2 regions of the Enterococcus mundtii genome follow, and region 2 is predicted to be linked to the other one. Evidence: a T-box and tRNA genes for the amino acid it is inferred to sense, from the RefSeq annotation. Region 2 holds a T-box; the other holds one or more tRNA genes.

Region 1 (15,957 bases), 1.1 Mb from region 2:
AGAATCAATCGAAGCCTATTTCTGCTTCGATTGATTCTCGATGAAATTCTTTCAATTTTAACTCGCCAACACTACTTGTCAAAGAGCAAAAAAAGATACTTACATGAAGTATCTTCGATGACCCGTACGGGATTCGAACCCGTGTTACCGCCGTGAAAGGGCGGTGTCTTAACCGCTTGACCAACGGGCCAGGTAAAAATATGAAAGTAATGGGCCTAAATGGACTCGAACCATCGACCTCACGCTTATCAGGCGTGCGCTCTAACCAGCTGAGCTATAGGCCCATAAAAACTAAAGCGGGTGACGAGAATCGAACTCGCGACAACAGCTTGGAAGGCTGTGGTTTTACCACTAAACTACACCCGCAGTATGGCGCGGGACAGAATCGAACTGCCGACACATGGAGCTTCAATCCATTGCTCTACCAACTGAGCTACCGAGCCAAACGGTTCCGACGGGAATCGAACCCGCGATCTCCTGCGTGACAGGCAGGCATGTTAACCCCTACACCACGGAACCAATGTTTTTAGTTTTTAATTGCGGGAGCAGGATTTGAACCTACGACCTTCGGGTTATGAGCCCGACGAGCTACCAGACTGCTCCATCCCGCGATAATATGAAAAAGGAGGATAAGGGATTCGAACCCTTGCACGGTTTTACCCGCCTGACGGTTTTCAAGACCGTTCCCTTCAGCCGGACTTGGGTAATCCTCCAATATAAAGCTAATGACCCGTACGGGATTCGAACCCGTGTTACCGCCGTGAAAGGGCGGTGTCTTAACCGCTTGACCAACGGGCCAGATAAAAATGAAACGGAGAAGGAGGGATTTGAACCCTCGCGCCGGTTTCCCGACCTACACCCTTAGCAGGGGCGCCTCTTCAGCCACTTGAGTACTTCCCCAAAACCATTAAGATTTTGAATAAATGGGCCTAAATGGACTCGAACCATCGACCTCACGCTTATCAGGCGTGCGCTCTAACCAGCTGAGCTATAGGCCCATAAAAACTAAAAGCGGGTGACGAGAATCGAACTCGCGACAACAGCTTGGAAGGCTGTGGTTTTACCACTAAACTACACCCGCGTGGCGGTCCCGACGGGAATCGAACCCGCGATCTCCTGCGTGACAGGCAGGCATGTTAACCCCTACACCACGGAACCAATGTTTTTAGTTTTTAATTGCGGGAGCAGGATTTGAACCTACGACCTTCGGGTTATGAGCCCGACGAGCTACCAGACTGCTCCATCCCGCGATAATATGAAAAGGAGGATAAGGGATTCGAACCCTTGCACGGTTTTACCCGCCTGACGGTTTTCAAGACCGTTCCCTTCAGCCGGACTTGGGTAATCCTCCAATATGAAATACAACGTCGCTATGGACCTTGTAGGACTCGAACCTACGACCGGACGGTTATGAGCCGTCTGCTCTAACCAACTGAGCTAAAGGTCCAGGCTCTTAAATAATCGCGGCGGAGGGGATCGAACCCCCGACCTCCCGGGTATGAACCGGACGCTCTAGCCAGCTGAGCTACACCGCGAAAAAAAGTATTCATTATTTAAATGAAATGGAGCCTAGCGGGATCGAACCGCTGACCTCCTGCGTGCAAAGCAGGCGCTCTCCCAGCTGAGCTAAGGCCCCTTGAAACTATTTACTAATCGGGAAGACAGGATTCGAACCTGCGACCCCTTGGTCCCAAACCAAGTGCTCTACCAAGCTGAGCTACTTCCCGTAAAACTAACGCGCCCAAGAGGAGTCGAACCCCTAACCTTTTGATCCGTAGTCAAACACTCTATCCAATTGAGCTATGGGCGCATATTTGTAATGCCGAGGACCGGAATCGAACCGGTACGGTGATCACTCACCGCAGGATTTTAAGTCCTGTGCGTCTGCCAGTTCCGCCACCCCGGCGCGTAGTACATTGGCAAAGCGGAAAACGGGGTTCGAACCCGCGACCCCCACCTTGGCAAGGTGGTGCTCTACCACTGAGCTATTTCCGCGTATTTACGATGCCGGCTAAAGGACTTGAACCCTCGACCCTCTGATTACAAATCAGATGCTCTACCAACTGAGCTAAGCCGGCGTAAAAAAATAGAATAAATCATATGATGCGGGTGAAGGGACTTGAACCCCCACGCCGTAAGGCGCTAGATCCTAAATCTAGTGCGTCTGCCAATTCCGCCACACCCGCAAAAATATGAGCCGTACAGGGCTCGAACCTGTGACCCTCTGATTAAAAGTCAGATGCTCTACCAACTGAGCTAACGGCTCATATGGAGGTTAACGGGATCGAACCGCTGACCCTCTGCTTGTAAGGCAGATGCTCTCCCAGCTGAGCTAAACCTCCAAAGATAACAAAGCGTGGCGGCGTCCTACTCTCACAAGGGGCAACCCCTCACTACAATCGGCGCTAAGAAGCTTAACTTCTGTGTTCGGCATGGTTACAGGTGTATCCTTCTCGCCATCGCCACCACACTTGGTGTTATCTATATTTGAGTAAATCTTGTTCACTCAAAACTGGATTTGAAGTATCAGTAAGAAACTCTCCGAGTTTTTTCATTTTATTTTGGTTAAGTCCTCGATCGATTAGTATCAGTCCGCTCCATACATCACTGTACTTCCACTCCTGACCTATCTACCTGATCATCTCTCAGGGATCTTACTTTCTTAAAGAAATGGGAAATCTCATCTTGAGGTGGGCTTCACACTTAGATGCTTTCAGCGTTTATCCCTTCCCTACATAGCTACCCAGCAATGCCCTTGGCAGAACAACTGGTACACCAGCGGTAAGTCCATCCCGGTCCTCTCGTACTAAGGACAGCTCCTCTCAAATTTCCAACGCCCGCGACGGATAGGGACCGAACTGTCTCACGACGTTCTGAACCCAGCTCGCGTGCCGCTTTAATGGGCGAACAGCCCAACCCTTGGGACCGACTACAGCCCCAGGATGCGACGAGCCGACATCGAGGTGCCAAACCTCCCCGTCGATGTGGACTCTTGGGGGAGATAAGCCTGTTATCCCCAGGGTAGCTTTTATCCGTTGAGCGATGGCCCTTCCATGCGGAACCACCGGATCACTAAGCCCGACTTTCGTCCCTGCTCGACTTGTAGGTCTCGCAGTCAAGCTCCCTTCTGCCTTTACACTCTTCGAATGATTTCCAACCATTCTGAGGGAACCTTTGGGCGCCTCCGTTACTCTTTAGGAGGCGACCGCCCCAGTCAAACTGCCCATCTGACACTGTCTCCCACCACGATAAGTGGTGCGGGTTAGAGTGGCCATAACGCAGGGGTAGTATCCCACCAGCGCCTCCATCGAAACTAGCGTTCCGACTTCTACGGCTCCTACCTATCCTGTACATGCGGTACAGACACTCAATATCAAACTACAGTAAAGCTCCATGGGGTCTTTCCGTCCTGTCGCGGGTAACCTGCATCTTCACAGGTACTAAAATTTCACCGAGTCTCTCGTTGAGACAGTGCCCAAATCGTTACGCCTTTCGTGCGGGTCGGAACTTACCCGACAAGGAATTTCGCTACCTTAGGACCGTTATAGTTACGGCCGCCGTTTACTGGGGCTTCAATTCGTACCTTCGCTTACGCTAAGCACTCCTCTTAACCTTCCAGCACCGGGCAGGCGTCAGCCCCTATACTTCATCTTACGATTTTGCAGAGACCTGTGTTTTTGATAAACAGTCGCTTGGGCCTATTCACTGCGGCTGATCTGACGATCAGCACCCCTTCTCCCGAAGTTACGGGGTCATTTTGCCGAGTTCCTTAACGAGAGTTCTCTCGCTCACCTTAGGATTCTCTCCTCGACTACCTGTGTCGGTTTGCGGTACGGGTCGTTGTTTTCTCACTAGAAGCTTTTCTCGGCAGTGTGACGTCAGGAACTTCGGTACTATTATTTCCCTCCCCATCACAGCTTGTCCTTAAAGTTAGAAGCATTTGACTCCTATCAAGACTTACTGCTTGGACAGACATTTCCGATCGTCTGCATTCCTTAGCCTCCTGCGTCCCTCCATTGCTCAAACAAAAACAACGAGTACAGGAATATCAACCTGTTGTCCATCGCCTACGCCTGTCGGCCTCGGCTTAGGTCCCGACTAACCCTGGGCGGACGAGCCTTCCCCAGGAAACCTTAGTCATTCGGTGGACAGGATTCTCACCTGTCTTTCGCTACTCATACCGGCATTCTCACTTCTAAGCGCTCCAGCAGTCCTCACGATCTACCTTCAACGCCCTTAGAACGCTCTCCTACCAATACACCTAAAGGTGTACTCCACAGCTTCGGTAATATGTTTAGCCCCGGTACATTTTCGGCGCAGGGTCACTCGACTAGTGAGCTATTACGCACTCTTTAAATGGTGGCTGCTTCTAAGCCAACATCCTAGTTGTCTGTGCAACCCCACATCCTTTTCCACTTAACATATATTTTGGGACCTTAGCTGGTGGTCTGGGCTGTTTCCCTTTCGACTATGGATCTTATCACTCACAGTCTGACTCCCGGATATGAATGAATGGCATTCGGAGTTTATCTGAATTCGGTAACCCGAGATGGGCCCCTAGTCCAAACAGTGCTCTACCTCCATCATTCTCAATTCCGAGGCTAGCCCTAAAGCTATTTCGGAGAGAACCAGCTATCTCCAAGTTCGTTTGGAATTTCTCCGCTACCCACACCTCATCCCCGCACTTTTCAACGTACGTGGGTTCGGTCCTCCAGTGCGTTTTACCGCACCTTCAACCTGGACATGGGTAGATCACATGGTTTCGGGTCTACGACTACATACTCAAACGCCCTATTCAGACTCGCTTTCGCTGCGGCTCCGTCTCTTCAACTTAACCTCGCATGCAATCGTAACTCGCCGGTTCATTCTACAAAAGGCACGCCATCACCCATTAACGGGCTTTGACTTGTTGTAGGCACACGGTTTCAGGTTCTATTTCACTCCCCTTCCGGGGTGCTTTTCACCTTTCCCTCACGGTACTGGTTCACTATCGGTCACTAGGGAGTATTTAGCCTTGGGAGATGGTCCTCCCGGATTCCGACGGAATTCCTCGTGTTCCGCCGTACTCAGGATCCTCCTAGGTGCCTTCCAAATTTCATCTACGGGGCTTTCACCCTCTTTGACTGACTTTTCCAAGTCATTCGACTATCTGAAAGAACTACCATATCGGAGTCCTACAACCCCAATGAGCAAGCTCATTGGTTTGGGCTTTTCCCGTTTCGCTCGCCGCTACTCAGGGAATCGAATTTTCTTTCTCTTCCTGCAGGTACTTAGATGTTTCAGTTCTCTGCGTCTACCTCGTATACGCTATGTATTCACGTATACGTAACATCCTATAAAAGATGCTGGGTTCCCCCATTCGGAAATCTCTGGATCATAGCTTACGTACAGCTCCCCAAAGCATATCGGTGTTAGTCCCGTCCTTCATCGGCTCCTAGTGCCAAGGCATCCACCGTGCGCCCTTATTCACTTAACCTTATCAACCTTACGGTTGGGTTTTGATCTTTCTTCTAGCGATAGAAGTCCAATCAAGAAAAATAAGCAATTGAACTTATTAAAAAACTCATTCAACGCGGTGTTCTCGGTTTGTATTACTTACATTTTTACTTCAATATCCAGTTTTCAATGAACAAAATTTTGAGAGTAGACCTCTCAAAACTGAACAAAGTATCGACAAACGTGTGTAGTCTCCGTAATATTCCTTAGAAAGGAGGTGATCCAGCCGCACCTTCCGATACGGCTACCTTGTTACGACTTCACCCCAATCATCTATCCCACCTTAGGCGGCTGGCTCCAAAAAGGTTACCTCACCGACTTCGGGTGTTACAAACTCTCGTGGTGTGACGGGCGGTGTGTACAAGGCCCGGGAACGTATTCACCGCGGCGTGCTGATCCGCGATTACTAGCGATTCCGGCTTCATGTAGGCGAGTTGCAGCCTACAATCCGAACTGAGAGAAGCTTTAAGAGATTAGCTTAGCCTCGCGACTTCGCGACTCGTTGTACTTCCCATTGTAGCACGTGTGTAGCCCAGGTCATAAGGGGCATGATGATTTGACGTCATCCCCACCTTCCTCCGGTTTGTCACCGGCAGTCTTGCTAGAGTGCCCAACTAAATGATGGCAACTAACAATAAGGGTTGCGCTCGTTGCGGGACTTAACCCAACATCTCACGACACGAGCTGACGACAACCATGCACCACCTGTCACTTTGCCCCCGAAGGGGAAGCTCTATCTCTAGAGTGGTCAAAGGATGTCAAGACCTGGTAAGGTTCTTCGCGTTGCTTCGAATTAAACCACATGCTCCACCGCTTGTGCGGGCCCCCGTCAATTCCTTTGAGTTTCAACCTTGCGGTCGTACTCCCCAGGCGGAGTGCTTAATGCGTTAGCTGCAGCACTGAAGGGCGGAAACCCTCCAACACTTAGCACTCATCGTTTACGGCGTGGACTACCAGGGTATCTAATCCTGTTTGCTCCCCACGCTTTCGAACCTCAGCGTCAGTTACAGACCAGAGAGCCGCCTTCGCCACTGGTGTTCCTCCATATATCTACGCATTTCACCGCTACACATGGAATTCCACTCTCCTCTTCTGCACTCAAGTCTCCCAGTTTCCAATGACCCTCCCCGGTTGAGCCGGGGGCTTTCACATCAGACTTAAGAAACCGCCTGCGCTCGCTTTACGCCCAATAAATCCGGACAACGCTTGCCACCTACGTATTACCGCGGCTGCTGGCACGTAGTTAGCCGTGGCTTTCTGGTTAGATACCGTCAAGGGGTGAACAGTTACTCTCACCCTTGTTCTTCTCTAACAACAGAGTTTTACGATCCGAAAACCTTCTTCACTCACGCGGCGTTGCTCGGTCAGACTTTCGTCCATTGCCGAAGATTCCCTACTGCTGCCTCCCGTAGGAGTTTGGGCCGTGTCTCAGTCCCAATGTGGCCGATCACCCTCTCAGGTCGGCTATGCATCGTGGCCTTGGTGAGCCGTTACCTCACCAACTAGCTAATGCACCGCGGGTCCATCCATCAGCGGCACCGTAAAGCGCCTTTCAAAACGAAACCATGCGGTTTCGATTGTTATACGGTATTAGCACCTGTTTCCAAGTGTTATCCCCTTCTGATGGGCAGGTTACCCACGTGTTACTCACCCGTTCGCCACTCCTCTTTTCCCGGTGGAGCAAGCTCCGGTGGGAAAAGAAGCGTTCGACTTGCATGTATTAGGCACGCCGCCAGCGTTCGTCCTGAGCCAGGATCAAACTCTCATAATAAAAGTTAGAACAATCTTTCGATTGTTAAGCTCAATTGTTTGCTAGCATATTGCTTGCTTGTTAAAAATGTTTGTTGTCTTGAATTGAATCAAGACGCCCTACACATTTGGTTTGTCTTACTTTGTTCAGTTTTCAAAGGTCTACGTGATAAATGAAACACAACTGTCTCAACTTATCGTTTGTGATTGCCGTAGCAACTTTTATATCTTAGCAAACTCTCGAATGATTGTCAACTATTTTTTAAAAGTTTTTTTGAACTCTTTTTTCATGAGGTCGTTTTAGCAACTCACTTATCATAACTTATCGTTTGTTATTTGTCAACAGTTAATTTTGTTTTTTTCTTTGCGAAATCAACGTTTATCTGTTGTCGTTCACAAGCGACTTGGTTATCTTATCATGTGTTGTCCCACACGTCAAGAACTTTTTTATGATCATTCAGAAGTTATGAAACTTAACTTTTGAACAAATAATAATATACCAACTAAAATCTTATTGGTCAACGAATTTTTTTGTGTTTTTTCAAGTTTTTTAGTTATACGATTAATATACTGAAAAACGATTTAAACGTTCGCTTTTCGCATGGCATAAAGATGTTGAAAACCTTTATCTACATAAATCATTCGCCATTGCAATTACGCTGAAACTTCTATAAAGTAGACTCATTTCTAATGGTTCCGTTTTCTTTTTTTATATCTATCTTATCCCTTTCCATAACTTTCTCTGAAATGGTTCATTGATACGCATTTACTTAAAAATTAGTTTCAATAAAGTCTTAAATATAGAACAAGATTTCAAGCAAAGTTATCTCATTTTTTCTCTAAAAAATAAACCGACAGCAGCTAGAAATAAAAAACATTTCTGGCTATTGTCGGTTTGGTTCCCTGAACTGGTTGTTTCTATTTATGTCTCAGATTTAACGCATGGTTGGGAATAGTAATACGTCACGGATCGATTGAGCATCGGTCAATAGCATGACTAGACGGTCGATTCCGATACCTAGTCCGCCAGTTGGTGGCATGCCATATTCTAGCGCTTCTAAGAAGTCTTCGTCTAAACCATGTGCTTCATCGTTTCCAAGCTCGCGTTCTTTTTCTTGCGCTTCAAAACGTTCTCTTTGATCGATTGGATCATTCAGCTCAGTAAAGGCATTAGCAAATTCTTTACCTGTGATGAACAATTCGAAACGGTCAGTAAAACGTGGGTCTTCAGGATTTTTCTTCGCCAATGGAGAAACTTCTACTGGATGTCCATAGACAAAAGTAGGTTGCACTAAGGTTTCTTCCACAAACGCTTCAAAGAATTCATTGATGACGTGACCAACACCCATTGCTTCTGTCACTTCAACTTGGTGTTCTTTTGCAATCGCTAGTGCTTCTTCTAAGGTCATTTCTTTCCAGAAATCAACACCTGTATGCTCTTTGATTGCATCGACCATATGCACACGTTTGAAATCACTCTCTAAATCAACTGCTTGACCTGCATAAGTGATTTTAGCTGTTCCTAATACTTTTTCAGCTGCATTACGGATGATACCTTCTGTCAAGTTCATCACATCTTGAAAATCAGTATATGCAGTGTATGCTTCAAGCATCGTGAACTCAGGGTTGTGGGTCGTATCGATTCCTTCATTACGGAATACACGGCCGATCTCATAAACTTTTTCCATACCACCAACGATCAGACGTTTCAAATGAAGTTCTAACGCAATACGTAGATATAGATCCATATCTAACGCATTGTGATGTGTGATAAACGGACGTGCTGCTGCTCCACCGGCTTCATTATGCAAGACTGGTGTTTCAACTTCGATATAGCCGTTCCCATCTAAATAGCGACGGATCTCACTAATGATTTGACTGCGTTTCATGAAGCGGTCAAAACTATCTCTATTACTTACTAAATCAAGGTAACGCTGTCTGTATCGTTGTTCGATGTTCGTTAATCCATGATATTTATCTGGTAATGGACGAAGTGCTTTTGATAAGATGACGATTTCAGAGGCTTTAATCGATACCTCACCTGTATCAGTTTTCATGATTTCTCCAGTTACGCCAAAGAAATCTCCTAAGTCAGCATGTTTGAATACTTCATAAGCTTCTTCACCTACTCGGTCTTTGCGTACGTAGATTTGGATTTGGCCTTCTCTGTCTTGCAGATGAGCAAATCCAGCTTTACCTTTTCCACGGCGTGTCATCATACGGCCAGCAACACTCGCTGTCAATGCCATCTCCGCCAATTCTTCTTTTGTACGTGGATCAAATAATTCGTGCAATTCTTGGGAATTATGTGTACGCTCAAATCGCTTACCAAATGGATCGATCCCATTTTCTCTCAATTGCTCCATTTTTTCACGACGAACAATCATTTGATCGTTTAAATCTTCTAATTGATTTTGTTGTTCCTCAGTCACAAAAGTTCCTCCATTCTCATCTTATTCTCTTCCTTATAATGCCAATGAAACGCAAAAAAAGCAAGCCGAACTTAGTGTTTCGGCTTGAATTTCGCAAAAAACTTAGAATAACTTCCTAAGATTGAAGTGATAATTTTTCACTTTTTTCAACCAATTGGTCAAGCAGTTCATTGATTTCATGCTGTTTCTCAGTCTTATTGATCGCTAATTTGATCTTGGCTGCCCGGGAGACACCTTTTAGATAGTAGGAAGCGTGTGTCCGAAACTCACGACAGGCGATGGTTTCTCCTTTTAAATCAACTAAACGTTCTAGATGTAATTTTGCAGTAGCAATTTTTTCGCGTGCGGTTGGTTCCGGAATCAGCTCTCCAGTTTCTAAATAATGTTGCGTCCGATGGATCATCCAAGGATTCCCTAAAGCAGCACGTCCGATCATGACGCCATCGGCACCCACGTATTCCAACATGCGTTTTGCATCTTCTGGCGTTTTGACGTCTCCATTACCCATAAAAGGAATCGTTAGATGTTTTTTGACTTCCTTTAACACTTCCCAATCGGCTTTTCCTTCATACATTTGCACACGTGTTCGTCCGTGCATGGCTACTGCACCGGCACCGGCTGCTTGAGCAGCTAATGCGTTTTCGACAGCAAAAACATGTTCTTCGTCCCAACCAATACGCATTTTCACAGTAACTGGCACATCAACTGCCGATGCAACTGCATGAACCATTTCATAGACTTTATCAGGGTCTAATAACCATTTTGCACCTGCTTCAGCTTTGATGATTTTATTGACTGGGCATCCCATATTGATATCAATGATATCTGCTGTAGTATGCTTCTCAACAAACTGTGCTGCTTCTACTAGTGTGTCTTTGTTCCCACCAAATATTTGCAAACTTAATGGATGCTCCGTTTCGTCGATATGCAGCATTTCCAATGTTTTTTTGTTGCGGAAATGAATACCTTGGTCACTGATCATCTCACAAACGACCATTCCTGCACCAAATTCTTTGACGGTTACACGAAATGCGGCGTTCGTGATCCCTGCCATTGGTGCTACAACCACGCGATTCGGTATTTCAACGTTCCCGATTTTCCATGTGTGATCCACTTATAATCCTCCCAAGGCTTCTGTCTTCAATGCTGCTAGGTCATCTTCTGTGTAGGTATACTTATTATTACAAAATGAGCAAACTGCTTCTGCGCCATGGTCTTCATCGATCATTGCTTGGATTTCTGCTGCGCCTAAAGCAATGATTGCTTCACCAAACTTTTCTTTCGAACAATCACATTTGAACTGCACAGGCATTTTTTCTAGTACTTGCAATTCGTCTGTTCCTAACAATCCTTGCAAGATTTCTTCAGGTGTCAACCCTTCATCTAAGAGTGTAGAAATACGTGGTGTTGTTTTCAGTTGCTCTTCGATTTTCGCAATCGTTTCTTCGTCTGCCCCTGGCATGATCTGGATCATAAAACCACCCGCTGTCTTGATGGTATCATCCGTATTGACTAAGACGCTTAGCCCTACAGCTGAAGGGATTTGTTCTGAAATCGCTAAATAGTACGTGAAATCTTCAGCTAGTTCACCAGATACAATCGGTGTTTGTCCTGAAAAAGGTTCTTTTAACCCTAGATCTTTTGTCACACTGAACATCCCTTGTGTCCCTACTGCTCCACGTACATCGATTTTTCCTTCTGCGTTCAGCGGTAAACTTAGGTGTGGATTTTTGATATACCCTTTGACATCACCTTTACCATTCGCATCAACAACGATCCCACCTGCAGGGCCATCTCCTTGGATGCGTACTGTTAATTTATCTTCTCCTTTAACTGTCGCACCTAGAAGCAGACTACCAACTAATGCACGGCCTAATGCTGCTGATGATGTATGCCAAGTATCATGGCGTTGCTGCGCTTCTGCGACAGTATTGGTTGCACGAACAGCATATGCTCGAACAAATCCGTCATTGGCTAATGCCTTTACTAAATAATCTTCCATTTGTATGTACCTCATTTCCCGATTTTAAAACTCATAGTGAATCATACTAGTAACTTCCAAATTTTTCAACTTTTGAATTTGTAAATTCTGCGTTTCTTTTTTAAATATCAGACACAAAAAAAGAGCTGCGACTTTCGTCACAGCTTCTTTCTTTATCTATTTTGATCATCTGAATGATTTTGTTCATCCGTTGAAGTCGATTGATTGTCATCATTCAACTCTTTTTTCGCTTCATCAAACTCATGCTTTTCTTCTGCTTGTTTTTCCGCATCTTTTTCTTCTAGTGCACGTTTTGCTTCTTCAAACGTTTGCGCTTCTTTTTCACTAGGGAAGTCTGCCGATTCTGCTCCTTCAGGCATTACACCTTTTTCAAAGAGAGATTTGATTGCTTTGGCATCCAATGTTTCAAATTCAAGCAGTTTTTCTGCGATCAGTTTGTGTTGTGCACGGTGTGCTTCGATGATTTCATGTGCTTTTTGATGTGCTTCCATCAAGATCTTGCGTACTTCTTGGTCGATTTCAAAAGCAACTTGTTCTGAGTATGCTTTCGTTTGACCATAGTCACGGCCTACGAATACTTGGTGGTTTCCTTCATATTGGACAGGACCTAAGCGATCACTCATCCCATACTCTGTAACCATGCTTCTTGCTAGTGCTGTTGCTTGTTCAAAGTCATTTGATGCACCAGTAGATTGAACGTTGAAGATGATTTCTTCTGCGGTACGTCCACCTAGTAAACCAACGATTTGTTCAAACATATCTTCTTTTGTCATTAAGAATTGATCTTCTTTTGGTAAAGCGATCATATATCCACCAGCACGTCCACGCGGGATGATCGTTACTTTGTGAACGACACGGGCACGACTCAAGACAAGTCCAACGATCGTATGACCTGCTTCATGGTAAGCGACCATTTCGCGTTCGCGTTTGCTGATGACACGGTCTTTCTTGGCTGGTCCAGCAATCACGCGGTCTTCTGCTTCATCGATATCAGAAGCATCGATTTTTTTCTTGTTTCGACGAGCAGCTACTAATGCTGCTTCGTTTAAGACGTTTTCTAAATCAGCACCAGCAAAACCTGGTGTTTGTTGTGCTACGACTTTCAAATCAACATCGTCAGCAATTGGTTTGTTTCTTGCGTGAACTCGTAAAATCGCTTCACGGCCTTTGACATCTGGACGACCAACTAAAATTTGACGGTCAAAACGTCCTGGACGAAGCAAGGCTGGATCTAATACGTCTGAACGGTTTGTCGCTGCAATCACGATCACGCCTTCATTTCCATCGAATCCATCCATTTCAACAAGCAATTGGTTCAGTGTTTGTTCACGTTCATCGTGTCCGCCACCCATACCAGCGCCACGTTGACGACCGACAGCATCGATTTCATCAATAAAGATGATTGCTGGAGCATTCTTTTTTGCAGTTTCAAATAAGTCACGAACTCGGCTTGCACCGACCCCAACAAACATTTCAACAAAGTCTGAACCCGAAATAGAGTAGAATGGTACGCCAGCTTCACCAGCAACTGCTTTGGCAAGCAATGTTTTACCTGTTCCTGGAGGTCCTTCTAAGAGAACTCCGGCTGGGATACGTGCACCCAGTTCAATGAAGCGTCTTGGATCTTTTAGGAACTCAACGACTTCGACAAGTTCTTGTTTTTCTTCTTCCGCACCCGCTACATCAGAGAAACGAACGCGATTTGCTTTTTTGTCGGCTTCTTTTGCTTTGGATTTCCCAAAGTTCATCACACGGCCTCCGCCGCCTCCGCCGCCACCTTGTTGTCCCATCATCATATAGAAGAAGAAGACGATGATCACGATTGGCAAGAAGCTTAATAGGAGTGATACCCATACGCCGCTACTTGATTCTTCTCTGATCGTAGTTGCTACGTTGTTGTCTTTTGCCAACTCTGTGACTTGGCTCAATGTTGTATCGTTTGGCAAAATAATCGTAGTGAAGTGCGTAGTTGATGTCTCAGTAGTACCTAGAATCGATAGACCGCCACTATTTGCAACTGTCTGTTGTTCTTTGTATTCACCTGAGATCTTATACACACCATTAGCAGGTTGCACCTCAAAGTTTTTGATTTTGCCTTCTTGTAATTGTTCAGTGAATTTTGAGTACTCGATATCTGACGACCGTTGGCCATTGTTACCAAAAATAAAGTAGACGACCATTACCATCGCTAAGATTACGAGGACATAATACAAGGCATTTTTCATCATGCCATTGTTTTTTTTGTTCATAGTTGTCCTCCCTATGCGTTATTTTTACTTGATAAATCTTTTATCAATCCTGACCATACTATTGTAACATAATTTATGAGAGATAGATGATTAATTTGATTGATAAACGCTCGGTTTTAGTACACCGATGTATGGAAGATTTCGATAGGCTTCTGCATAATCTAATCCGTAACCTACCACAAACTCGTTTGGCACATTGAAACCAATGTAATCCGCTTCGATATCTACGACTCTGCCTTCGGGCTTATCAAGAAGTGTCACGATTTTAACTGAGTTTGCTTTACGGTATTTAAATAGATCGACTAAATAAGCAAGTGTTCTTCCGCTATCAATGATGTCTTCGACGATCAATAAATCACGGCCTTCCACATTCGTATCCAAGTCTTTTACGATTTTCACTTCACCTGATGAAACAGTTGCGTTACCGTAACTTGAAACATCCATAAAATCCAATTCTAGGTAAGCATCGATCGAACGGATAATGTCTGCCATAAATGGGACAGCACCTTTCAATACACCAACAACCAACGGATTTTTATCTTGATAATTTTCAGTTAACTCTTTTCCTAGTTCTTTACAACGAACTTGTATCTCTTCTTGCGTGATCAATACTCTCTCGATATCTTTTTCTAACATCAGGTTCTCCTTCCAATTGCTTCTTTTTGATATTTGTAAAGAAGTATGTAGTGTATTTTATCAGTTTCTACACCAATACTCAAATAAGAATGGACAAAAGGGACTAGACTCCATAGATTTCTCCCTTCATCTATAATAACCCATGAATTTTTTCGTTGTGCAACAGATATTTTTTTATCGATAAAATATCTTGACACTTTTTTGTTCAATGTCTCCGTCAATTGGATGCGATCTCCCGGTTTTCGCCGATCGACCCAAAGCGATTGTTCGGCTGATAACCATAGATCATGAGTGAAGATTTCACCTGTTTCATCCAGTTTCCAATCTGGAAGTTGGTCGGGGGTGTAGATCCCTAACCATTCCGACTCTCCTAACTGAATGGATTGATTCGGTATGATTTCTAACGGAGTATCTTGGTGATTAGTTGATCGTTCCTTTTTTCTTTTATAAAGATAAAGTACTTCATAGGAACGTTCGATCACCCAGCGTTTGCCCAGATCAATCTGCCATTGTCCTGCGGCTTGTTCACATTGTTGTAACAACGTATCAATCTGTTTTTCTTTGATCGTCACTTTCGTAACTGGAAAAACGTAATCAAAGAACGTGTAAAAGAAGAAGTAACGTTCAAATGATTCCAAACTTTCGATCACCGTCCACGGAATAGATAAGCGCTCTTCTCCATACGTAAGATGTTCCGTGATCATCTGATGAGTATTTTTTCGGATAAATTGCTCTGCCCATTGGATTTGTTGCGAGAATTTTTGGAAATGAGCCATCGCCTGGGTATTTTCTTTTTTCAATTGTGGTACGACTAAATGACGCAGTCGATTACGTTGGACAGTTAGTTCCTGATTGGTATGGTCCTCAAAAAAAGGTAAATCTTCTGCTTCCGCATACGCATACAATTGTTCTTTACTAAATGACAACAACGGTCGAATCAGTCGCCCACCAGCAAAAGGTTGCGTTTCCTTGATTCCCGCATACGTACCTAGCTGCCCACCACGAATGATTTTCATCAAAATCGTTTCCATTTGATCATCCCCATGGTGCGCTGTCATCAATGTATCATAATGATCATGTCGTACGATCTCATCAAATTTCTCATACCGAAAAGCTCGAGCAGCCGTTTCAATTCCTTGTTCCGCTGGATTCTCCCATACTTTCAAGTGGAAAGTAAGATTGTTTTTATCGCAAAAGTCAGCAAGATAGGCTGCTTCATCCGCAGAAACGCTCCGTAAGCGATGATCGATATGGACAACCCCTAACCGAAAGCCAATTTGTTTTTGGGCGGTCATTAAGCAATCGAGTAAAACCATCGAGTCTACACCACCGGAAACAGCAACTAGTATTTTCGCATGTTCAGACAGATAGCCACGGCGTAAGCCTCTTTTTA
Region 2 (15,957 bases):
GTTAGGAATCCAACAGTTTGCGACAAGCAAAGGAATGGCATTGTCTGAAATCATGGCATTTGGCGATCATTACAATGATGTTGAAATGCTAAAAGGAGTAGGAATCGGTGTTGCAATGGGGAATGCGCCAACTGGTGTGAAGCAGCAAGCTGATTTTGTCACAGCATCAAATGAAGCGGATGGTATTTATAAAGGTTTGAAGCATTTCGGGATAGTTGATTGAATGTATGTCAGTTAGGAGGACTAGAATCATTATGGAGCCAGAAACACCTTATCAAAAAGTAGAACAATTCCATCGGACATTCGATCCAAGAATACCAGAGCGACCCACTGCATTTACTAAAGAACATGCGGATGATCGAGCAGGATTCAAAATCGAAGAGTTAGTTGAATTTGTGGCAGCAGCGAGTGACGGTGATGCGAAAAAATTGCATGATTCCGTCCAATACTTGCATCATGCACTTGATCAAGCAGAAAAAAAGATTCTTAAAAAACAGATTTGGGGAGAGGAAAGTCTCGTCGAGCAAGTAGATGCGCTGACCGATTTGCTTTATTTTACGTATGGCTCTTTTTCTTTGCTGGGCGTTGATCCTACGAGGATTTTTGATATTGTCCATCAAGCGAATATGGGTAAACTATTTCCAGATGGTAAACCTCACTACGATCCTGTTACAAACAAAGTATTGAAGCCAGACAATTGGCAAAAGGATTACGCGCCTGAAGAAAGGATCGCAAAGGAAATCAAGGAGCAAATGAAGAAGGCAGAGCAAGTAAAGTTTGCCACAGAAAATTCTTCAACGGGTCCTTGATAAGGTCTTCTCATTTTAGTTGGTAGAAAGATGGCCAAAAGATTTTTTATGTAGGTAGTGTATGACTGAACATAGTATGTTATAATATAAAATAGATGTCTTTTTGCACGAAAGACGTATTTACAATGTTATGCAAATCAGATTCGTCTGATCATAAACAAATAGAGACAGTAGATGCATATTGAAAACGGAGGAACCTTAAATGGGAAATAATGTTATCATCGGGATCGTCATTGCAATCATTATAGTCGCCATTCTGGCTTTTTTGGTTAGTTACGTAATGAAGAAAAAAAACCAAGATCGATTGGACGTCTTAGAAAAACGCAAGGAAGAATTATTCGACTTGCCTGTGATTGAAGAAGTTGACGATGTCAAAAAAATGCATCTAGTGGGGCAAAGCCAAAATACCTTTCGTGAATGGAGTCAAAAATGGAATGACATCTCTACCTCATCATTTGCCGAGTTAGAAAGTCAGATCTTTGAAGTCGAAAATCTCAACGAGAGCTTTAGATTCTTAAAAGGAAAAAAAGCAGTAGAAGAAGCCGAAGCAACCATGAACCAAATGGAAAAAGAAGTTGCGGAGATTCGTGAAGGCTTAAAAGAATTGCGTGAAACAGAAGAACGTAATTCCTTAGCTGTTCAACAAGCTTTAGACGTTTATGAGGAACTAAAAGCAACAATCCGAGAAGAAGAACAGCAATACGGTCCAGCTTTACCTGAGTTACAAAAGCAAGTGAAAACGATTGAAAATGAGTTTACACAATTTGTTACGTTAAATACTTCAGGTGATCCAGTGGAAGCCCGTGAAGTGCTGGATAAAGCGGAAAAACACACGTATGAAGTGGATGCGTTAATGAAAAAAATCCCGCCATTATTTGAAGATCTGAATACGACTTTCCCGGCGCAAGTGGAAGAGATCCAAGAGACCTATGACCGCTTGATCAAAGAGGAGTATGTTTTTCCAGAAGAAAACCTGTCTGGCGATATCGAAACGATCAATCGTCGAATCGAACGTTCGTTGATCAATATTGAGAAAACGGAAGTTGAAACTGTTGAATTTGAAAATCGTGAAACGGCTAATCTGATCGATGCATTATATGATATTTTAGAACGTGAGATGGAAGCACAAGCATTTGTGACTAAAAATCAAGCAACGATCGAACAATATATCAAACATGCGACAAAAAACAATCGTCAATTGTTGATCGAATTAGATCATACCGCTCAAAGTTATACATTGAACCATAACGAAATTGGGCGTGTACGTGGTTTCCAAACAGAAGTGGAAGAAATCGAACGCCAAAACGAACAAATCAAACCACAGTTACAACAACATGAAGTGGCTTACTCAGAAGTAAGAACGTTCTATAAGAAAGTCTTCAAAGTATTAGAAGATATTGAAAACCAACAGGTTGAAATCAGCGATTCTTTACACGAACTAAGAAAAGGTGAAAAAGAAGCGCAAGAAAAAATCGATACATTCGAATTTAAATTGCGCAGTCTTAAACGGTTTGTTGAAAAACAACGATTACCAGGTTTGCCAAATGATTATCTAGAGTTTTTCTTTGTGGCAACAGAACGTATCGAAGAATTGAGTACTGTGTTGAATAAAATCAGAGTCAACATGGATGAGGTCGAACGTCTTGTAGCATTATGTGAAGAAGATCTAGAGTTACTTGATAAGAAAACCCACGATCTAGTGGATGCAGCAGCATTAACCGAGCAAATGTTGCAATATGCGAACCGTTACCGTCACACACATGAAGAAGTGAAAGAAGCCATTGAAAAGAGTTATTACTTATTCAATAAAGAATATCACTATCAAGAGGCTTTGGATGAGATCGGCACAGCATTAGAGCGCACAGAACCAGGTGCATTCAAACGAATCGAAGATTTTTACTTCAATCATCCTGATTTAGTATAATCCTGCGATCAAAAAAGACAACACAGGCAAGTGCCGAGTGTTGTCTTTTTTTGGGAGTCATTGACTAGTAACTATTGGGTAGAGAAATACGTTGATTCGATCGATTTTTTTATAGAGTCCAACTCAGAGAAAACGCCACTTGAAAGCACAAGGGACAACCGTTATAATAGGTAAGAATTTCAAAAAAAGAAGGTTTAAATATGATATATTTCGATAATAGTGCGACAACACCGATTTATCCGCAAAGTTTGGATGCGTATGTCAAAACAAGTCAACGGATCATCGGGAATCCATCAAGTCTACACGATTTAGGCAATCAGGCGAACCGCCTGCTACAACAAGCGAGAAAACAAATCGCTGAACTGATTGCTGTCTCTCCTGAAGAAGTTTATTTCACGTCAGGTGGAACAGAAGGAAATAACTGGGTGCTTAAAGGAACGATGCTTGAAAAACTAGGTTACGGTAACCACATGATCATTTCAGGCGTTGAACATCCAGCTGTCAGTGAAACAGCTGAGCAGTTAAAAAAACTCGGTATTGAAGTGAGTATTGCTCCTGTCGATAAAAGAGGGTTCGTCCGCGTAGATGAGTTGAAAAAATTAGTGCGTAAAGAAACGATTTTAGTTTCCGTCATGGCAGTAAATAATGAAGTAGGTGCGATTCAACCAATCAAAGAAATCAGTAGTTTTTTAAATGCTTTTCCTAAAATCCATTTCCATGTGGATGCGGTACAAGCAATTGGTAAAGTTCCTTTAGAGGAATGGTTGACTGAACGTGTGGATTTTGCCACTTTTTCTGCCCATAAATTCCACGGGCCTCGTGGTGTTGGTTTTGTTTATTGGAAAAAAGGCCGACGTTTAGCACCGCTGTTCACTGGAGGCGGACAAGAGAAGAATCAACGGAGTGGAACAGAGAATGTGCCGGGGATCGTCGCGATGGCAAAAGCTCTGCGTTTAGCTCTAGATATCAAAGCACAAAAACCAAACCAAACTGCCTATCTTAAACAAGCATTGATTGAAGCTTTACATACGTATGATAAAGTAACGATTTTTTCTGAAGGTGAAGATTACGCACCACATATTTTGTGTTTTTCATTAAAAGGTATTCGTGGTGAGGTATTGGTCCATGCATTAGAAGAAAAACAAATATTTGTCTCTACGACAAGCGCTTGTTCTTCTAGAAAGCACATGGCAAGTAGTACGCTGCATGCAATGCAAGTACCCAATGATTTAGCTACTTCAGCGATTCGCGTCAGCTTAGATGAAAGCAATACGATGGCAGAAGTCGAACAATTCATGATCATCTTTAAACAGTTGTACAAGAAATTTTCAGTCATCAATTAAGAAACAGAGGAGTGTTTTTGTGAAGTACAGTGAAATCATGGTTCGCTATGGTGAACTTTCAACAAAAGGAAAAAATCGTCGCAGTTTTATTATGCAGTTGGCACAAAATGTCAGACAGGCATTGAGCGATTTTCCTGAAATCAAGATCCACGCAGAGCGTGATCGGATGCATCTACTGTTGAATGGTGTAGACGGAGACTTAGTTATCCCTAAGTTAGCGAAGATATTTGGAATCCAAAACTTTTCACCTAGCGTGCGAGTAGAAAAAGAAGTACAAAGTTTAAAACAAGCGGTTCAGGAAATCATGCAAGAAATCTATACAGGAAAAGAAACATTCAAGATCATTGCAAAACGTAGTGATCATAGCTTTGAATTGGACAGCAATGAACTAAACCAAGCATTAGGAAATGCAGTCATCGATGTTTTTCCGGATATCCAAGTACAGATGAGAAAGCCAGATATTGCGTTGCGTGTGGAAATCCGCCGAGATGGGGCTTATCTTTCCTATGAGACGATCAAAGGAGCTGGCGGTCTGCCTGTCGGTACAAGTGGAAAAGGTATGTTGATGCTTTCTGGAGGGATCGATTCTCCAGTTGCCGGTTATTATGCCATGAAACGTGGGGTAGAAATTGAAGCTGTCCACTTTGCTAGTCCACCTTACACGAGTGAACAAGCCTTGCAAAAAGCGAAAGACTTAACAGTGAAGCTGACACCCTATGTTGGTAAAATCGAATTTATCGAAGTACCGTTTACAGAAGTGCAAGAAGAGATCAAACGAGTGGTGCCCCAAGGCTACTGGATGACGATCACACGTCGGATGATGCTTCGTTTGACAGATGAGATCCGCCGTATTCGTCATGGACTAGTGATTTTAAATGGTGAATCATTAGGACAGGTGGCTTCCCAAACACTCCAAAGTATGGTGGCAATCAATGAGGTCACGAATACACCGATCATTCGTCCTGTAGCGACGATGGATAAATTAGAGATCATCGAAGTGGCTGAACAAATCGATACGTTTGATTTGTCCATTCAACCATTTGAAGATTGCTGCACGATCTTTGCACCGCCACAGCCTAAAACTCGTCCACGACTAGAAAAAGTGCATCAATACGAAGAACGTTTGGATATCGATGGGATGATCGAACGTGCATTGGCAGGATTAAAGATCGAAACGATCCACACAGAAACAGCAAAAGAACAAGTAGAAGAATTTTCTGATTTACTTTAAACGAAGGAACTTGTACTTCTTGTACGAGTCGATCATTCGTAATAAAAGATCCAGTCTCAAGAAGTAGACAGGTGAAAGAGGACGAGACAATTGTTTAGCCTCGAGAAATAAGGCGCCATCCACAAAAATTGTATGTCAAATTTTGTGGATGGTACCTTATTTTTCTTGTTTTTCATGGAGTTAAGCTTCCTCCTATTGCGAGGTTCCTTGTTCCATGCTAAACTAAAATTATGTGAAATGATTAACAAGGAGAAACGATATGCGAGAAAAATCAGAAACGTTACCAAAAGCAACAGCGAAACGGTTGCCTTTATATTTGCGCTATTTGAATATGTTGAATGATTCTGGTGTTCAACGAATCAAATCAAATGAATTTAGTGAGATCACACAAGTACCTTCTGCCACGATCCGCAGAGATTTTTCTCATTTAGGAGAATTAGGACGAAGCGGTTATGGGTACGATGTTCCCTATTTGATTGAAGTATTTGATCGAATTTTGAACACAGAGGAAGAAAAAAGAATCGCTTTAGTTGGTTTTGGGAATTTAGGAAAAGCATTGAAACACAACAATTTCAGAAGAAATGCAAATTTGAATATTGTTTGTGTATTTGACAATGATCCAGCCATCGTCGGAAAAGAAATCGAAGGTGTGATGGTTTATCCTATGGATCGCTTTAGTGAAATCGTTGAAAAAGAAGGAATCAAAGTGGCGATATCAACTGTGCCAAGTAAGTATTCACAAGCAGCCATCGACGAAATCGTCAAAGGAGGCATTACTGCGATCTTGAACTTTGCACCAGATCGTGTCAACGTTCCGCCACATGTCCATATGCAATACATCGATCTGACAACTGAACTACAGACGTTGATCTATTTTGATGAAAATTATTCGCAAGTCTTTCCTTCCAAGTAAAAACTAAGCGGGAAGATCGTGCAAAAGTGGCGTTTTTATGTGAATCGAACAGCGATTCATCAAGAGCTTTTATTGACTTTGGCTACTAACCATTGTAAAATGAGTCAAGATGTTGATCAAGAGGAGTAACTAGTCCGACGTTTAGAGAGAGAGAACGAATGGTGGAACGTTCTTAGCGAAAGCTAGTGAAGGTAGCTTGGGAGTTTTTGTCTTGAATCGAGTAGAGATGAACGAGTAGTGATCGTTAACTCACTTTGAGAGGTAATAGGCAACTATTACAAATTAGGTGGTACCGCGTAATTTATACGTCCTAAATACGAAAGTATTTAGGGCGTTTTTTTTATTTCAAAGGAGGAAGACAGTATGACGGAAGAAAAGAATCTATCGACAAAGTATAATCCGCAAGAAGTTGAAGCGGGGCGTTATCAAAACTGGTTAGACGAAGATTTGTTCAAACCTAGTGGCGACAAAAAAGCAAAACCTTATTCAATCGTTATCCCACCTCCCAATGTGACTGGTAAACTCCATTTAGGTCATGCTTGGGATACAACATTGCAAGACATGTTGATTCGACAAAAAAGAATGCAAGGCTATGATACGTTATGGTTACCGGGGATGGACCATGCAGGGATTGCAACGCAAGCAAAAGTAGAAGAAAAACTACGTGAGCAAGGTGTTTCTCGTTATGATCTAGGTCGCGAAAAATTTATTGATCAAGTATGGGAATGGAAAGAAGAATATGCCGGTCATATCCGTGAACAATGGGCAAAAATGGGTTTATCTTTGGATTATAGCCGTGAACGCTTCACCTTAGATGATGGCTTGTCTGAAGCTGTTCGTAAAGTATTCGTTAGCCTATACGAAAAAGAGTTGATCTATCGTGGCGAATACATCATCAATTGGGACCCACAAGCACGCACAGCTCTTTCTGATATCGAAGTGATCCACAAAGAAATCGAAGGTGCCTTTTATCATATGAGCTATGAATTGGCTGATGGTTCAGGTGTGGTGGAAATTGCAACGACTCGTCCAGAAACGATGCTTGGTGATACGGCGATCGCTGTTCATCCAGAAGATGAGCGTTACCAAGCATTGATTGGTAAAAAAGTCATTTTACCACTAGTGAATAAAGAAATACCGATCATAGCAGATGAATATGTCGACATGGAATTTGGAACAGGGGTTGTAAAAATCACGCCCGCACATGACCCAAATGACTTTGAAGTCGGTAACCGTCATGACCTCCCACGAGTGAATGTCATGAATGAAGATGGCACGATGAATGAATTGGCAGGTAAATATCAAGGAATGGACCGTTTTGCAGCACGTAAAGCGATCGTTGCGGATCTAAAAGAACTTGGGCGTCTGATCAAAATCGAAACGATGATCCACAATGTAGGCCATTCTGAGCGTACAGGGGTAGTTGTTGAACCTCGTTTATCAACACAATGGTTTGTAAAAATGGCACCTTTAGCTGAAAAGGCGATCCAAAATCAAGAAACTGATGATGCAGTTGAGTTTTTCCCACCACGTTTCAACCAAACCTTCTTACGCTGGATGGAAAATGTTCATGACTGGGTAATCTCACGTCAACTATGGTGGGGACATCAGATCCCTGCGTGGTATCATAAGGAAACTGGTGAAATGTACGTGGGCATGGAAGCACCAGCAGACAGTGAAAACTGGTTACAAGATCCCGATGTGTTGGATACTTGGTTCAGTTCAGCGCTATGGCCTTTTTCAACAATGGGCTGGCCTGACGAAGACAATGAAGATTACCAACGTTACTTCCCAACAAGTACATTAGTAACAGGTTATGATATCATCTTTTTCTGGGTAAGCCGAATGATTTTCCAAAGCTTGGAATTTACAGAACGTCGTCCATTTGAGAATGTACTGATCCATGGATTGATTCGTGATGAACAAGGACGCAAGATGAGTAAATCTCTTGGAAATGGGATCGATCCAATGGAAGTCATTGAAAAATACGGTGCTGATGCGTTACGCTGGTTCTTATCCAATGGTTCAGCACCAGGACAAGACGTACGTTTTAGTTACGAAAAAATGGATGCTTCTTGGAACTTCATCAATAAAATCTGGAACGCTTCTCGTTTCGTTATCATGAATGTTGAAGGAATGACCGTAGAAGATATTGATCTTTCAGGTGAGAAAACTGTAGCCGATCGTTGGATTTTGACACGTTTGAATGAAACAATCGCTAAAGTGACTGACTTATTTGAACAATTTGAATTTGGTGAGGCAGGTCGCCAATTGTATAACTTTATCTGGGATGATTTCTGTGACTGGTACATCGAGATGAGTAAAGAAACACTTTACGGTGAGGATGAAGTAGCGAAACAAACCAACCGTAGTATTCTTATCCATACGTTGGATCAGATCTTACGCTTATTGCATCCGATCATGCCATTTGTCACAGAAGAAATCTGGCAACACATCCCTCATAAAGGCACATCTTTAGTAGTTGCTGACTATCCAGTCGTGCAACCGGAATACGATGATGAAGCTGCTTCAAAAGGGATGGAAGTACTGAAAGAATTGATTCGTTCTGTACGTAATATCCGTTCTGAAGTGAATACACCATTATCAAAACCAATCACGTTACTGATCAAAACAAATGATCCGAAGATCGATCAATTCTTAAATGAAAACACTAGCTATATCGAGCGCTTCTGTAATCCAGAAGAGTTGACGATCTCAAGTGACGTAACTGCACCGGATCTAGCAATGTCAGCGGTCTTGACTGGCGCAGAAATCTTCTTACCTTTAGCAGGGCTGATCAACATTGAAGAAGAAATCCAACGTTTAGAAAAAGAACTAGCAAAATGGACAGGCGAAGTGAAACGTGTACAAGGAAAATTAAGTAATGAGCGTTTTGTATCGAATGCACCGGATGATGTAGTTGAAGCAGAGCGTGCAAAAGAAAAAGATTATTTAGAAAAACAAGCAGCTGTCAATGAACGTATTGCGCAATTAAAATCAATCAAATAAAACGAAAGGGAGAGGTGACGGAAGTTGCCTCTCTTTTTTAAGTAAAAAGAGTTCTTCTGGATTTCATTGTTTCCTACGTAAGCTTTTTTGTTATAATGAAGAGGAATGGGGGGATAGTAACGTGAAAATCGAAGAAGCAATCAATTGGATCCATAGCCGATTACCATTTGGCTCACGTCCTGGATTAGACAGAGTAGAGGCCTTATTAGAGGTAGTCGGACACCCAGAAGAAAAAGTCAAAACGATCCATATTGCAGGGACGAATGGCAAAGGTTCAACAGTGACTTATTTAAGATATTTATTAGAAGAAGCCGGCTTGACAGTCGGAACATTTACCTCCCCATATATCGAATCCTTCAATGAGCGCATTTCGATCAATGGACAAGGCATTCCTGATGAATCATTGATTCGACTAGTAAAGAAATATCAACCGCTAGTTGAGCAGATGGATCAATTTGAAGCAGTAGCTGGCATTACCGAATTTGAAACGTTGACTGCTATGGCATTTGATTATTTCTTGGAAGAACAAGTGGACGTCGCGATCATTGAAGTGGGATTGGGTGGTTTACTCGACTCAACAAACGTAGCGAAACCTTTGTTGACGGGTATCACAACGATTGGTATGGATCATACAGATATTTTGGGCGACACGATCGAAGAAATCGCTGCTCAAAAAGCAGGGATCATCAAACAAAATGTGCCACTGGTCACTGGAAATATCGTACCTGAAGCCTTGGCAGTGATCGAAAAACAAGCAAAATTAAAAAATGCTACACAACACGCATGGGGAGAGGCTTACACAGTCAGTTACAAACATCCGGCAGAAGAGTGGGGCGAAATTTTTTCATTCCAAAATGAGTTTGGCAAAATCCCTAAGTTGACGATCCATATGATCGGGAGACATCAAGTTGAAAATGCGGGTATGGCGATTGAAATGTATCAAATCTATTGTGGACGGATGAATCTTCCATTCCGTGAAAAAGACGTGATCAATGGCTTGAAAAAGGCGCAATGGCCAGGTCGTATGGAACGATTAAGTGAAGAACCCTTAGTGATTTTAGATGGGGCGCATAATACCCATGCGATGGCACGCTTAGTCCAAAATCTTAAACAAGAATTCAAAGGCTATCATGTCCATCTTTTGTTCTCTGCTTTACGAACAAAAGAGGTTGATAAAATGTTACACCAATTACAAGAAGTACCAGATGCAACAATCTACGTCACTACTTTTGATTATCCTAAAGCAATCGAGTTGTCGGATATCCAAGCAACGACTGATGAGAAAGTTACGATTGTTTCAATGTGGCAATTTGGGCTTGCAGAGATCTTGGAGAAGATGACGGCTGAGGATGTTCTTGTAGTGACAGGTTCACTCTATTTTATTTCGGAAGTGCGACGTTTGCTTGTACAGTTGGGAGGAAAAAATGAAAGTTAATGCAGTGATTTTTGATATGGATGGCTTATTATTTGATACAGAGATCGTTTATTATGAGGCATCCCAAACAGTAGCCGATCGGATGGGGTTTCCCTATGACAAAGAGCTTTACTTGCGATTTTTAGGCGTTTCTGATGAAGAAGTTTGGGCGAACTACCATACTATTTTTTCAAGCTTTGGTCGAGAAACTGTCCAAAAATTTATCGACGATTCCTATCAAGAAACGCTTGATCGTTTTGCTTCAGGTCAAGTTGAATTAAAACCAGGTGTTTTAGAATTCTTGAACTTTTTGGAAGAAAAAGATATCCCAAAAGTAGTCGCATCAAGTAATCAGCGACATGTCATTGAACTGTTGCTAGAAAAAAATAATCTACGTCATCGTTTTGATACGATCGTCTCAGCTGAAAATGTCAAACGTGCAAAACCAGATCCAGAAATCTTTTTACATGCCCATGCGTTTTTAGGTACTGAAAAAGCGGAGACATTGATATTAGAAGATTCACAAAATGGGGTATTAGCAGCGTATGGTGCAGGAATTCCAGTAATCATGGTGCCAGATTTACTAGCACCTTCTGATGAATTAGCCGCTAAGACAACAGCGATTGTTTCTTCACTTCACGAAGTTCCGGCATTGATCAAATAAAAATAAAATAAATATCCTCCTTTTCCGTATCTTATTTTGAGCGCACGGGAAAGGAGGTTTTTTATGGAAAAAAATTTGCTTCAAACAGTACCCGCTACGTCTCTACCAAGGGAGAGGATGGAGACTTATGGAGAGGATGCGTTATCAGATCAAGAGCTTTTAGCCATTTTGCTTCGGACTGGTCAGCATCCGTATAATGTATTAGAAGTTGCGGGTACGTTATTGAAGAAATTTGGTGGTTTAGCGCTCTTGAGACAAGCAACACTAGCAGAATTAGAAGCGGTTCGTGGGATTGGTCGGGTCAAAGCCTTAGAGATCAAAGCATTGATCGAGCTGGGTCGACGGATACAAGTCGATCAGTTGCGTCAAACGACGACTGTCCATGCGAGTTATGAATTGGCAAAAGAATTGATCCTAGAACTAAAAGATCAAAAACAAGAACATTTAGTTTGCATCTATCTCGATACCAAAAATCAAATCTTACTAAAGAAAACCTTGTTCATCGGGTCATTGGATCAGACAATCGCACATCCACGTGAAGTGTTCCATTACGCAGTCCGCTATTCAGCAGCACGGCTTGTACTTGCTCATAATCATCGTGAGACACGTTCGTAATTGAAAAGATTACGCACGTCCTCTCAGAAATAAGAGAGTCGTGAACTCTTTGCTTGATAGGTGAAATGAAGGAGTAACGTCCTGAAGCGCTTACTCTGATACTCCGACATGCGTCATTTCATATATTGGGAATGAGGTGTGAATCTCGGTGAAGTCGGCTGAAAGATACCGTCTGTTGATTAAAATAGTGAACTGCAACGAAATCTCTCTAGCGGTAGAGGGTGTATCTGATAGGTCGGGAGTCGTTAAACTTGATAAGGTGAGAATGTGGTGAAACACTGACGAACCAGCGAATGAAATATCCATAAGTGGCGAATACCTAGAAATGGGTAAGGCTAACAGTAGGTTAGTTATGTTCCGTGGGCGAGTACCTATGGTGGTTCCGAAAGCTCCATGCACAGTTACAGGCTGTGGAGAGAACATTGGGTAAGAGTTGGCACCTAAGTCAAGACATAAGATAAAGCAAAGGGAACGTGGAAAGCTGTCATCGTGGAGAGAGTATACTCAATGAAGCGATTTTAAGGGGAATCATAAAGAGGAAACTTAAATTTGTGGCAGTGAGAGTGGAGGCACGAGCGAAGAAATTTCTGTAATGGAGATGGAGCAACAGCCTCTAGCCGTTAGTTTGATATACTTCAACTCAGTCATAGCAAAGGATTCTGGTATGACTCAAAAGGTCACGTACCTATAAGGAGCGTGATAGACCTTGAAAGAAAGTTTTAAGAAGATCCCTAGAATGAAAAACACACGGTTACGCCATGCGGAATATTATGGTATGACCGAAGTCTTCGATTCAATCTATGAGCGAAGTAATAAGGGCGAAAAATTTAAAAACTTGATGACGATCATCACCTCAACAGATAATATTCTTCTAGCCTATCGAAATATCAAACGTAATAATGGTAGTGCGACACCTGGAATAGATAAGGTGACTATCTACGATATCGAGAAGCTGGATACAGAGGAGTTTGTCAACAAAGTCAGGAAACGTTTCACTCATTACAATCCTCGAAAAGTAAAACGAGTAGAGATTCCCAAGCCGAATGGGAAAACCAGACCACTAGGAATCCCATCAATGTGGGATAGAGTCGCACAACAATGTATCCTACAAGTCCTTGAACCAATCTGTGAACCAAAGTTTTATAAACACAGCTTTGGCTTTCGACCAAACCGTTCAGCAGAAAACGCTGTTTCTACAGCGGCGGGGCGAATTAATCGAGCAAAAATGCAATAGGTAGTCGATGTAGACATCAAAGGATTCTTCGATGAAGTCGATCATACAAAATTATTGCGACAGATATGGACATTGGGAATACAAGACAAACAACTACTCGTGATTTTGCGTAAAATGTTAAAAGCACCTATCCAAATGCCTAATGGAGAAACGATCTATCCAACGAAAGGGACACCACAAGGCGGGATTCTTTCCCCGTTGTTGGCAAACATCAATTTGAATGAATTTGATTGGTGGATCGCGAAACAATGGGAAAGTTTCAATTGTGAAAACATTAATGACTATTACAACGAAAAGGCTGAAAGATGGAATCACCAACATAGATATAAACGGTTGAGAAAAACGTCAACACTAAAAGAAATGTATATAGTCCGTTACGCAGATGACTTTAAAATCTTTACAACTACAAGAGCAAATGCTGAAAAGATTTTTACAGCAAGCAAAATGTGGTTGGAAGAACGGTTAAAACTACCTATCTCTCCAGAAAAATCAAAGATTACAAATCTGAAAAAGAAAAGTAGTGAGTTTCTTGGATTTGAATTGAAAATGGAACGTAAAGGATACGACAGAATGGGACGTAAGAATTATGTTTGCCAATCCCATATTTGTGATAAAGCCAAAAAGAGGATCAAGAAACAGCTCAAAGATCAGATAAAATTGATACAAAAAGCACCAAACGGCAATGATGTTACCCGTCACCTAAACATTTACAATAGTATGGTTATCGGGATTCACAATTATTATCAAATCGCAACACAAGTCAATGCCGATTTGATGCCGATCCAGTATCAATTAACCCAAGTTGAGAAGCACAGATTTAAATATTTGGGAATAAAGAAGACATCAAAATATAAAACTCGTGATAAAGGTATTCGACCGTATCTAAAATCGAAAATGACAAGGTATATTAACGATATACCGATTATACCGATTGGTTTTATAAAGACGAGAACGGCTTTAATGAAGCACAACGGTGTGTGTAAGTATACAGAAGAAGGTAGAAAACTGATTCATAAAAAGCTTCAAGTAGTTTCAGTGCAAGCACTTCAATGGCTTAGAAGCCATCCAGTGATTGGCGAACGAGCAACAATTGAGTTTAACGATAATCGTATTTCTCTATTTGTGACCCAACAAGGAAAATGTGCGGTTACAGGCGAAGAGTTGGATGTCACACAATTGCACTGTCACCATAAAATCCCATGGATCAAATCAAAAGATGACCGATACTCTAATCTCGTTTTGATTAGCGATACCATTCATCGATTGATTCACGCAACACGTGAAGACACACTTCTATCTTATTTGCAAGACCTTAACTTGTCGGATTCGGAATTAGAGAAAGTCAATAAATTGCGAGTAGCAGTAGGAAACACAAAAATTTCATTCAGTAATCAATTTAAAACCGGACTGAGACAAACATGAAGTAATGAACTAACGGGGGAACGCCGTGTACGGTGAAAGTCGTACGCACGGTGTGAAGTGGGGGAAAAACTGGCGATAACATCAAAGGTTTACCTATCGCTATCCAGCGGCAACGTTCTTCCGTCCAAGCAAGACATGCGATTGACACGACGCATTCAGGAATGTGGAGAGATGATGGGGATCGAAGTTCTTGACCATCTGATTATTGGCAGCAAACAATACTTTAGTTTGCGTGAAGAAGGATTAATGGAAAAAGAATGATGTAGCTTTCTTGCAAAAAAAAACAACCAAGTGTACAATTATAATGTAATTTTGTTTGGGAATAGAAGTTGAAACATCTGTTGCACCTCTATCGTACACGAGCAATGTTACAATCAAATAAGTGCTTTGGCACGAGGAGGGTATTATTAATGGAAAACGGAACAGTTAAATGGTTCAACGCTGAAAAAGGATTTGGTTTTATCTCACGTGAAGATGGAAGCGACGTATTCGTACATTTTTCAGCAATCCAAGGTGACGGATTCAAAACATTAGAAGAAGGTCAAGCAGTTACTTTTGACGTAGAAGATTCAGATCGTGGCCCACAAGCTACAAACGTTGAAAAAGCGTAATCTATACGAAAATATACTGTTATGAGGCTTGCTTCGTCATGGAGCGAACCAAATAATTGATGACAGAGGTTGAAACCAACGTGTTTCCCTCGAAAAATAAGATGAGACCCACAAAAATTGTTCTTTCACATTTTTGTGGGTCTCGCTTTTTTTTCTATAAAAATCTGGGAGTAGGACATTAGTTCTCACCACCTAAAACCGAATAAACGGCGGGAACAGAAGAACCGCTTCGATAAACAAGGCGCCAGCTACAAAAATTTGAAGAACAAATTTCGTGGCTGGCGCCTTATTTATCGAGGCTGAACACTTCTGGCCCGACCTCGGTTTTAAGTTAGTTTTGATCCGGTGTCATCACCATAGGGATGATCATTGGATGTCTTTCTGTACGATCGAACAAGTAAGGTTGTAATGCACCGACCATCGCTTCTTTTAATTTGTGCTCCGAACAGTCGGGGGCATTTAGCACATCACGCAATGCGTGGAACAAAATACGTTGCGCTTCATTGATCATATCCCCTGATTCACGCATATAGACGAAGCCACGAGAAAGGATATCTGGTCCAGCTAGAATTTCTTTTTTCTTGATATCGACAGTTGTCACTGCAAGAACGAGTCCTTCTTCTGAAAGTAAATGACGATCTCGTAAAACAACATTACCGATATCACCGATTCCACTGCCATCGATATACACATCGCCAGCGACGAATTTTCCAGCTAAACGAGCAGAATCACTTGTCAATGCTAATACATCACCGTTTTCCATGATAA

Evidence for each region. A T-box is a leader RNA that pairs with one kind of tRNA and senses whether it is charged. The one in region 2 lies ahead of EM4838_RS02660 (valine--tRNA ligase), so its partner is inferred to be a tRNA-Val.
Region 1: it has a tRNA-Val gene. The T-box ahead of EM4838_RS02660 (valine--tRNA ligase) is inferred to sense a tRNA for this amino acid. The anticodon was not compared.

The regions. Positions count from the first base shown of each region.
Region 1 is NZ_CP018061.1:2,814,434-2,830,390, forward strand. Features, by position in the region: tRNA gene EM4838_RS13060 (tRNA-Glu) at 119-190, opposite strand; tRNA gene EM4838_RS13065 (tRNA-Ile) at 211-284, opposite strand; tRNA gene EM4838_RS13070 (tRNA-Gly) at 296-366, opposite strand; tRNA gene EM4838_RS13075 (tRNA-Phe) at 371-443, opposite strand; tRNA gene EM4838_RS13080 (tRNA-Asp) at 447-519, opposite strand; tRNA gene EM4838_RS13085 (tRNA-Met) at 538-611, opposite strand; tRNA gene EM4838_RS13090 (tRNA-Ser) at 624-713, opposite strand; tRNA gene EM4838_RS13095 (tRNA-Glu) at 727-798, opposite strand; tRNA gene EM4838_RS13100 (tRNA-Ser) at 813-900, opposite strand; tRNA gene EM4838_RS13105 (tRNA-Ile) at 925-998, opposite strand; tRNA gene EM4838_RS13110 (tRNA-Gly) at 1,011-1,081, opposite strand; tRNA gene EM4838_RS13115 (tRNA-Asp) at 1,083-1,158, opposite strand; tRNA gene EM4838_RS13120 (tRNA-Met) at 1,177-1,250, opposite strand; tRNA gene EM4838_RS13125 (tRNA-Ser) at 1,262-1,351, opposite strand; tRNA gene EM4838_RS13130 (tRNA-Ile) at 1,374-1,447, opposite strand; tRNA gene EM4838_RS13135 (tRNA-Met) at 1,462-1,535, opposite strand; tRNA gene EM4838_RS13140 (tRNA-Ala) at 1,564-1,636, opposite strand; tRNA gene EM4838_RS13145 (tRNA-Pro) at 1,654-1,727, opposite strand; tRNA gene EM4838_RS13150 (tRNA-Arg) at 1,737-1,810, opposite strand; tRNA gene EM4838_RS13155 (tRNA-Leu) at 1,821-1,906, opposite strand; tRNA gene EM4838_RS13160 (tRNA-Gly) at 1,924-1,995, opposite strand; tRNA gene EM4838_RS13165 (tRNA-Thr) at 2,006-2,078, opposite strand; tRNA gene EM4838_RS13170 (tRNA-Leu) at 2,105-2,186, opposite strand; tRNA gene EM4838_RS13175 (tRNA-Lys) at 2,194-2,266, opposite strand; tRNA gene EM4838_RS13180 (tRNA-Val) at 2,270-2,342, opposite strand; rRNA gene rrf (5S ribosomal RNA) at 2,355-2,470, opposite strand; rRNA gene EM4838_RS13190 (23S ribosomal RNA) at 2,562-5,476, opposite strand; rRNA gene EM4838_RS13195 (16S ribosomal RNA) at 5,707-7,267, opposite strand; gene lysS (lysine--tRNA ligase) at 8,181-9,677, opposite strand; gene dusB (tRNA dihydrouridine synthase DusB) at 9,793-10,791, opposite strand; gene hslO (Hsp33 family molecular chaperone HslO) at 10,792-11,679, opposite strand; gene ftsH (ATP-dependent zinc metalloprotease FtsH) at 11,832-13,928, opposite strand; gene hpt (hypoxanthine phosphoribosyltransferase) at 14,019-14,564, opposite strand; gene tilS (tRNA lysidine(34) synthetase TilS) at 14,564-15,957, opposite strand, start outside.
Region 2 is NZ_CP018061.1:560,513-576,469, forward strand. Features, by position in the region: gene EM4838_RS02630 (Cof-type HAD-IIB family hydrolase) at 1-223, shown strand, start outside; gene EM4838_RS02635 (pyrophosphohydrolase domain-containing protein) at 255-809, shown strand; gene EM4838_RS02640 (septation ring formation regulator EzrA) at 1,012-2,733, shown strand; gene EM4838_RS02645 (cysteine desulfurase family protein) at 2,934-4,076, shown strand; gene thiI (tRNA uracil 4-sulfurtransferase ThiI) at 4,096-5,307, shown strand; gene EM4838_RS02655 (redox-sensing transcriptional repressor Rex) at 5,567-6,220, shown strand; T-box leader at 6,324-6,536, shown strand; gene EM4838_RS02660 (valine--tRNA ligase) at 6,584-9,229, shown strand; gene EM4838_RS02665 (bifunctional folylpolyglutamate synthase/dihydrofolate synthase) at 9,351-10,664, shown strand; gene EM4838_RS02670 (HAD family hydrolase) at 10,654-11,307, shown strand; partial or broken gene radC (RadC family protein) at 11,371-11,904, shown strand; partial or broken gene ltrA (group II intron reverse transcriptase/maturase) at 12,659-14,578, shown strand; partial or broken gene EM4838_RS02685 (JAB domain-containing protein) at 14,684-14,839, shown strand; gene EM4838_RS02690 (cold-shock protein) at 14,989-15,189, shown strand; gene rnjA (ribonuclease J1) at 15,521-15,957, opposite strand, start outside.